2 linked regions of the Victivallis sp. Marseille-Q1083 genome follow. The protein of the gene in region 1 interacts with the protein of each later gene in a pairwise test. Links are inferred from orthologs where the notes say so. Each region holds a gene or a part of one and is shown in the gene's direction. Other genes may lie near its edges.

What was found. Proteins that work in one complex are often made in the same cells at the same time.
Region 2: the proteins of dnaE (region 1) and HWX74_RS01625 interact in binary tests that used the Escherichia coli proteins (3 or more experiments, as listed by UniProt). The link is inferred for Victivallis sp. Marseille-Q1083 from one-to-one orthologs.

Annotation. Positions count from the first base shown.
Region 1 is NZ_CAHJXL010000001.1:2,253,586-2,258,155, forward strand. What follows is about bases 234-4,354. They hold dnaE (DNA polymerase III subunit alpha), read left to right. Parts: upstream 234-605; coding sequence 606-4,154; downstream 4,155-4,354. Other genes in these bases: rdgB (RdgB/HAM1 family non-canonical purine NTP pyrophosphatase), read left to right, coding at 234-587; HWX74_RS09190 (tetratricopeptide repeat protein), read right to left, coding at 4,243-4,354. Also shown: more of rdgB, read left to right, coding at 1-233; more of HWX74_RS09190, read right to left, coding at 4,355-4,570. UniProt on the Escherichia coli protein: DNA polymerase III is a complex, multichain enzyme responsible for most of the replicative synthesis in bacteria. This DNA polymerase also exhibits 3' to 5' exonuclease activity. The alpha chain is the DNA polymerase catalytic subunit.
Region 2 is NZ_CAHJXL010000001.1:427,025-430,219, reverse strand. The notes cover bases 252-3,195. They hold HWX74_RS01625 (PolC-type DNA polymerase III), read left to right. Parts: upstream 252-1,382; coding sequence 1,383-2,009; downstream 2,010-3,195. Other genes in these bases: HWX74_RS01620 (flippase), read left to right, coding at 2,067-3,195; galE (UDP-glucose 4-epimerase GalE), read left to right, coding at 428-1,399; HWX74_RS01635 (ABC transporter permease), read left to right, coding at 252-334. In the rest of the region: more of HWX74_RS01635, read left to right, coding at 1-251. UniProt on the Escherichia coli protein: DNA polymerase III is a complex, multichain enzyme responsible for most of the replicative synthesis in bacteria. The epsilon subunit contain the editing function and is a proofreading 3'-5' exonuclease.

The DNA of each region.
Region 1 (4,570 bases):
TCGCGGCGACCGCCAACTTGCACAAAGTCGAAGAGTATCGCGAGTTGCTTGCCGATCAGAAAGTGGAGCTGAAATCGCTGGCCGATTATCCGAATTTTCCGGAAGTGGAGGAGGATGGCGCGACGTTCCGGGAGAATGCCGCCAAAAAGGCGTTGAGCGCCTGTATTTATTGCGACGTGCCGGCTTTTGCCGACGATTCCGGACTGGTCGTCGACGCGCTGAACGGCGAACCGGGGATTTATTCCGCCCGATATGCGCCGACCGAGGCGGAGCGAATTGCCAAAGTCTTGCAGAAGCTGGCGGGCCAGACCAACCGGAAGGCCCGTTTCGTCTGCGCCATCGCCATCGCCGCCAACGGCGAAGTGATCGAGACGTTTGAGGGCGTGGTCGAAGGGTCGATCATCGAGGCGCCGCGCGGCGCGAACGGTTTCGGTTACGATCCGATTTTCGTGCCGGACGGCTATACGCAGACTTTTGCCGAAATGCCGGCGGAGTTGAAAAATAAGATCAGCCACCGGGCGAAGGCGTTTGCCAGGGCGTTGGAATTCGTCGAGGACGAAATGTCCGTGCTGGATGACGATTTTTGAGCGCGGGAGGAAATTGACATGGCATCGGATTTTGTTCATCTGCATCTGCATACCCATTACAGCCTGCTGGACGGCGCCTGTACGGTCAAGGGCCTGATCGAGCAGGCGAAGCTCTACGACATGCCGGCGGTGGCGATGACCGACCACGGCTATATGGGCGGCACCCAGGATATGTACCAGAATTTCACCAAGGCCGGCCTGAAACCGATCATCGGCTGCGAAGCCTATGTTTCGCCGACGACCCGGTTCGACCGCAATCCGTCCAATCCGCGCATCCGCGGCTATCACCTGGTGCTGCTGGCCAAAAATATGGACGGTTATCACAGCTTGTGCAAGCTGCTGAGTGAGGCTTATATCAACGGCATGTATTACAAGCCGCGGATCGACAAGGAGATTTTGCAGCAGTACCACGAAGGGCTGATCGCCCTGTCCGCCTGCATCGGCGGCGAGGTGCCGTCGGCGGTCCTGAATGACGATATGGCCGAAGCCGAGCGGCTGATCGGCGAATATTGCGAGATCATGGGACGGGACAATTTTTACCTTGAATTGATGGATCACGGCATGCCGGAGGAGCGCAAGGTCAACCGTGCGCTGGTGGAATTCAGCAGGAAACTCGACCTGCCGCTGGTGGCGACCAACGACGTTCATTATCTGAAAAAAGAGCACGCCAAGGCGCATGAGATCATGCTCTGCATCCAGACGCAGGCGAAACTGGACGATCCGAAGCATTTCCGTTTTTCGGCGCCGGAGTTCTATTTCAAGAGTCCGGAGGAGATGATGGCGCTGTTCAAAGAGTTGCCGGAAGCGATCACCAACACGCGGGCCGTCGCCGAACGCTGCGAAATCGAGTTCAAATATGCGCCGCACGTCAACCATTATCCGGTGTTCAATATTCCCGATCCGGCCGTTTCCGAGAAGGAATACCTGCGCAACTTCTGTATCGAAGGCATCAAACAGCGTTACGGATTCGATCCGCGTTCGGAGAACCTGACCGATTTCCAGAAGACCGTCGTTGAACGGATGGATTATGAACTCAATATCATCGACGGCTCGAAATACTGCTCTTACTTTCTGGTGGTCAGCGACTTCATCCGGTATGCGAAATCGCAGGACATCCCGGTCGGACCCGGCCGCGGCAGCGGCGCCGGCAGCCTGGTGGCGTATGCGACCGGCATCACCGATATCGAGCCGCTGCGGTTCAATCTGCTGTTCGAGCGTTTCCTGAACCCGGAGCGCGTCAGCCCGCCGGACTTCGACATCGACTTCTGCGAACAGCGCCGCGGCGAAGTGATCGATTATGTGCGCAACAAATACGGTCATGACAGCGTGGCGCAGATCTGCACCTACGGCACCTTGAAAGCCAAGGCGGTGATCAAGGATGTCGCCCGGGTGCTCGGACATGATTTCGAACATGGCGACCGGATCACCAAATTGATTCCGGCTGATCCGAAGATGACGCTGGCCAAGGCCCGCAAGGAGTCCAAGGAGCTCAACGAACTCATCGAGAAAGAGGATTGGGTCAAGGAAATTTTCAGCTATGCCGAGGTGCTCGAAGGGATCAACCGGCAGTTGGGCATCCACGCCGCCGGCGTGATTATCGGCGACCAGCGGCTGGACAATTTGGTGCCGCTGGCGCGCGGCGCCAAAAATGAAATCATCACCGAATTTCCGAGCGTGCCCTGTGAAGAGCTCGGTTTGCTGAAGATGGACTTCCTCGGCCTGCGGACGCTGACCATCATTCACAATGCGGTCAACCTGATCAGGAAATCGCGCGGCTTTCATCTGGATATCTCCAATATTCCGCTCGACGATCCGAAAACCTACGAGTTGCTGAACCGGGGCGACACCGTCGCGGTGTTCCAGTTGGAATCCACCGGCATGCAGAATCTCTGCCGCCAGTTCGGCGTGGAGACCATCGAGCATATCATCGCGTTGCTGGCGATCTACCGGCCGGGGCCGATGCAGTTCATCCCGCAATTCATCGCCCGCAAACGCGGCGATGAGGAGATCGTCTACGAAAATCCGAAGATGGAGCCGTTGCTGAAGGAAACCTACGGCATCATGCTCTATCAGGAGCAGATTATGCAGGTGGTGCAGGTGCTGGCCGGATTTTCGCTGGGCGGCGCCGATATCCTGCGGCGGGCGATCGGCAAGAAGAAGGCCGACGTGCTGGCGCAGCAGAAAGCAAAATTCGTCGCCGGCTGCGCCGAACACAGCGGCATCAACGAAGCGGTGGCCAATGCGATCTGGGATAAAATCGAGATGTTTGCCGGCTACGGCTTCAATAAATCGCACAGCGCCGCTTACGCGATCGTCGCTTATCGGACCGCTTACCTGAAAGCCAATTATCCGGTGGAATTCATGGCGGCTATGCTCACCAGCGAGCTGGACAACGCCGAAGAGATCGCGTTCCTGATCAACGCCTGCCGGGAGATGCACATCAAAGTGCTGCCGCCGGACGTCAACGCCAGCGATATCAGCTTCGGCGTTTCCAACGGTTCGATCGTTTTCGGGCTCGGGGCGATCAAAGGGGTCGGCGAGGCGGCGGCCGGCCGGATTATCGAGGCGCGCGAGAGCGAAGGCGCTTTCAAGGATTTCACCGATTTTTGCGAACGCTGCGGCGATGCGCTGAACTCCCGGATGATCGAACATCTGACCCGGGCGGGAGCGTTCGATTCGCTCGGTCTGCGCCGGTCGCAGATTCTGGCGATCGCCGAACCGACGATGAGTTATGCGGCCGGCCGGATCAAGGACCGCCAGAGCGGGCAGGGGTCGCTGTTCGACCTGCTCGACGACGGCGACAAGGCGGAAATCTGCACGATTCCGGTGCCGGATATTCCGGAGTTTGATCCGGACGAGATTTTGAAAAGCGAAAAGGAATTGCTCGGATTTTATGTGACCGGTCACCCGTTGGCGCGCTATGCGGAGTTGATCAACACGATGTCGACGTTGAAACTGCGCAACCTCGACCAGTTGGGCGACAACGTCGGCGTGCGGATCGGCGGTATGATCAAGAGCGTGCAGAAGAAATACAGCAAGAACAACAACAAACCGTTCATGGTTTTGACGCTGGAAGACCTCGACCACAGCGCGGAATGCATGATCTATGAGCGCGGTATCGAACGACTGGAGCAATCCGGCATCGAACTGACGCCGGAGATGCCGATTTTCATCGAAGCGTTGAGCAGCCGGCGGGATGAAAGCGAAAAACCGCGGCTGATTATCGAGAATGTCGTGACGATGCAGCAGGCGCCTGAATTGTATACCGAAGAGTTGCTGCTTTATCTGTACGAAAAGAACACCGACGCCGCCTTGCTGGATCATTTGAAAGCGCTCTGTTTGGAGTATCGCGGCGAAACGCGGGTGATCCTTTGCGTCAGTTGTCCGGAACCGCAGGAGCGGGTGGTTTTCGTCGAGGTGAGGGCGTTCACGGTGCGCGTCTGCTTCGAACTGCTGGAACGCCTTACTTCGCTGCTCGGAGAGCAATGCTACAAACTGAAACCGAACAAAAAGGTGCCGGAAGCCAGGGCGCGCAATTGGACGCCGCGGCCGGTGATGCAGAATTGAGCGGACCTCCAGCGCCGGCGCCGGCTTGCAGTAGGCCGGACCGTCGAAAAGTCCGCGTATAAAACCGGGATATCGGCGGCGGCCGGAATTATGGCGCCGGCGCCAAATCCGGTTCCGGCGGCTGTTCCGGCTTGAGAATCCGCTGCCGATGTTCCAGGTCGTAGAATTCCCGGCGAAACGGCAGCGCGTATTCGCCGAGCAAATCAACCGGCAGTCCGACCGCGGCGCTGAATTTTTCTTTGTTCAACAGCAACGGCCGGCAGAAACGGTTGATGAAGCAGATCAATTTTCCCTCGTCATCAACAGTCGGCGCGCCGCCTAACAGCAGTTCGCCGTAAGCCTCGTCCGGCTGCCCGGACAGCATCAGCGCATTGGCCTTCAACAGCCGGGCCAGGGTCAACAGCTCCTGCTTTTTC
Region 2 (3,195 bases), 1.8 Mb from region 1 along the record:
CATCGGCATCATGAATATCATGCTGGCCAGCGTCTTTGAGCGGCGCAAGGAGATCGGGACGCGCCGGGCGCTCGGCGCCCAGAAATCCGATATTTTGCTGCAATTTTTAATCGAGACGGTTTTTCTGACTTCGCTGGGCGGCGTGCTCGGCATTATCGTCGGGGTTGGGATTTCACAACTCATTACCATTTACGCGGATATGCCGACGGTATATTCCTGGTGGAGTATTGTGCTGTCGCTGATTATTTCCTCGCTGGTCGGGGTGGTTTTCGGCACTTATCCGGCCTGGAAAGCGGCGCAGCAGAACCCGATTACCGTTTTGCGGGCTGAATAATCCGATTCGGATGCTATATTAAGGAAATGAAAAATGTGCCGGTTGCATTCCAAGTAAGACGGGCCGGCCGGCCAATCAATAGGAAATGAGAATATGAAAGTTTTAGTTTGCGGCGGCGCCGGCTATATCGGCAGCGCCTGTGCCGAATATCTGCTGGACCGGGATCACGAGGTGGTGGTGTTCGATTCGCTGGTGACGGGCCATGAGGATGCGGTGGATGAACGTGCCGATTTTGTCTGCGGCGACCTGGCCGACCGGGAATTGATCATCCGGCTGTGCCGGGAGGAGAAATTCGATGCGATCATGCATTTCGCCGCTTTTTCGCTGGTCGGCGAGTCGATGCAGGATCCGTCGAAATATTTCCGCAACAATCTGGCCAACGGCATCAATCTGGCCGATGCCGCCGTCGCCGGCGGAGTGAAGACGATCGTTTTTTCCAGTACGGCGGCGACCTTCGGCCAGCCGGAACGCGTTCCGATTGCCGAAGGCGACCGGCAGGAGCCGATCAACCCGTACGGTGAATCCAAGCTGTGCTTCGAGAAGGTTTTGAAGTGGTACAACCGGATTCACGGTATCAAATACGCGGCATTGCGTTATTTCAATGCCGCCGGTGCGACGGAGAAATTCGGCGAAGACCATCGGCCGGAAAGCCATCTGATCCCGTTGATCCTGCAGGTCGCCGCCGGCAAACGGGACAAGATCATGGTTTACGGCGACGATTACGACACGCCGGACGGCACTTGCGTGCGCGATTACATCCATATTCTGGACTTGGCCCAGGCGCATCTGCTGGCGCTGGACGCGCCGGAGAGCGGTCATTACAATCTGGGTACCGGCAATGGCTTGAGCGTCAAGGAGATCATCGAGGCCGCCCGTCAGGTGACCGGCCAGCCGATTCCGGTGGAGATCGCGCCGCGCCGGCCGGGGGACCCGGCGAAATTGATCGCCTGTTCGGACCGGGCGAAAGAGCTGTTGAAGTGGACTCCGCAGTACGAAGATGCCGAAGCGATCATCGCGTCGGCCTGGAAGTGGCGGCAGAAATATCCGGATGGCTACGAACGCTGAATTTCCTGTGCCGGATGGTTGCGGCGAAGCGGCCGGGGCGAAGGCGCCGCGCTGGCATTCGCTCGGGCCGTTCACGGTTTTCGACCTGGAAACGACCGGCATGAGCGCCGTTCATGACCGGATCGTCGAATTGGCGGCGGTTCGGATCGAGTTGGACGGGACGATGACGGCGTATCAGTCGTTGGTCAATCCCGGCCGGCGGATTCCGTACGGTGCGGCAGCCGTCCACCATATCACCGATGAAATGGTGGCGGCGGCGCCGGGATTCAGCGAGGTGGCCTATCGGTTCCTCGAATTGGCGGCCGGTTCGACGCTGGTGGCGCACAATGCGCGGTTCGATTTGTCGTTTCTGCAGGAGAGCCTGGCGCGTTGCGGTCTGCCGCTGTGGCAGGGGAAAACGATGGATTCGCTGCGGCTGGTGCGGCAGACTTACAAGGGATTGCCGAGCTACAGCTTGCAGAATTTGCGCCGGATTTTCAGGCTGGAAGATACGCTGGAAGGAATGCAGGCGCACCGGGCCGGGGCGGACGTCGCCTGGACGGTGCAGTTGCTCGGGAAGGTGCTGGACGAACTGCTGGTGCGCGAAGCGGCCCGGCTGGGACGGCTTTGAAGCGGAATTTCGGCTGACGGAGTGGCGGCGTCTCATGCAATTTTCAGAAGCGGCCGAATGTGGCGGGGAGTCCAGTTGAAAGAAAAGGTGGTGGCATTTTTTACCCGGCTGCTGCGGCAGGTCGGTTTCCGGCAGTACGGCGTCAACCTCCTGTGGCTGTTTGCCGAAAAATTTCTGCGGATGGCGGTCGGATTCAGCGTCGGCACCTATGTCGCCCGGCAATTGGGCACGACGGAATTCGGCGTCCTGAGCTATTCCCTGAGCTATTGTGCGATCTGGGGCGTCATGTGCGGTTTGGGATTGGAACCGGTTGTCGTACGGGAGCTGGTGCTGCGCCCGGCGGCGCGGGACCGGATTCTGGGCAGCGCCTGGCTGTTGAAGTTTGCCGCCTGGCTGCCGGCGTTTCTGATCGTCGGCATTCTGATGGCCGTTTCGAAACAGGATTGGGAGACCAAAAGCCTGATTCTGCTGTTGATGGGCGGTTATTGCAGCCAAACTCTGCTGGTGTTGGATTCCTATTTCCAGGCGAAGGTTGAGAGCCGTTATGTCGCCATTGCTCAGATGACCGCTTTGCTGGCGATGTCGGCGGTCCGGTTGTTGCTGGCTTGGAACAACTGTCCGGTCATCTGTTTCGCTGCCGCCGAGGTCGGCAATATGGTGCTGACCCAGGCCGGATATTGTTTTTTCTATTATCGCCGGGTGCGGCAGTGGTCCTGGTCCTGCCGGTGGGGAGAGATGGGTTATCTGCTCCGCCAGACCTGGCCGTTGTGGGTTGCCGCCACCGCTGGAATTAGCGCGATGCGCATCGATCAGGTGATGTTGAAAAATATGCTCGGCGATTCCGAAGTCGGCTGCTATATGGCGGCGGTCCGGCTGGTGGAAATTTTTTATTTTGTCGGCATTGCGCTCAGCGGGACCCTTTTTCCGCCGATCCTGCAAGCCAAACGGGATTCGATCGATGGTTATCAAAGGCGGTTGAAAGGTTTTTTTTCATTGCTGTTCTATCTGAATCTGGGACTGGTGCTGGGCATGGCCTGTTTGGGCCATCTGGCGATCGGCTTGTACGGGGCCGCCTATGCCGCCTCCTATCCGATTTTCATGATCTATATCTGGCGCATTCTGTTTTGCGCGATGGGAGTGGGAGGGAGCAACTATTATCTCAGTGAGAATCTGCAGCACTATTCGA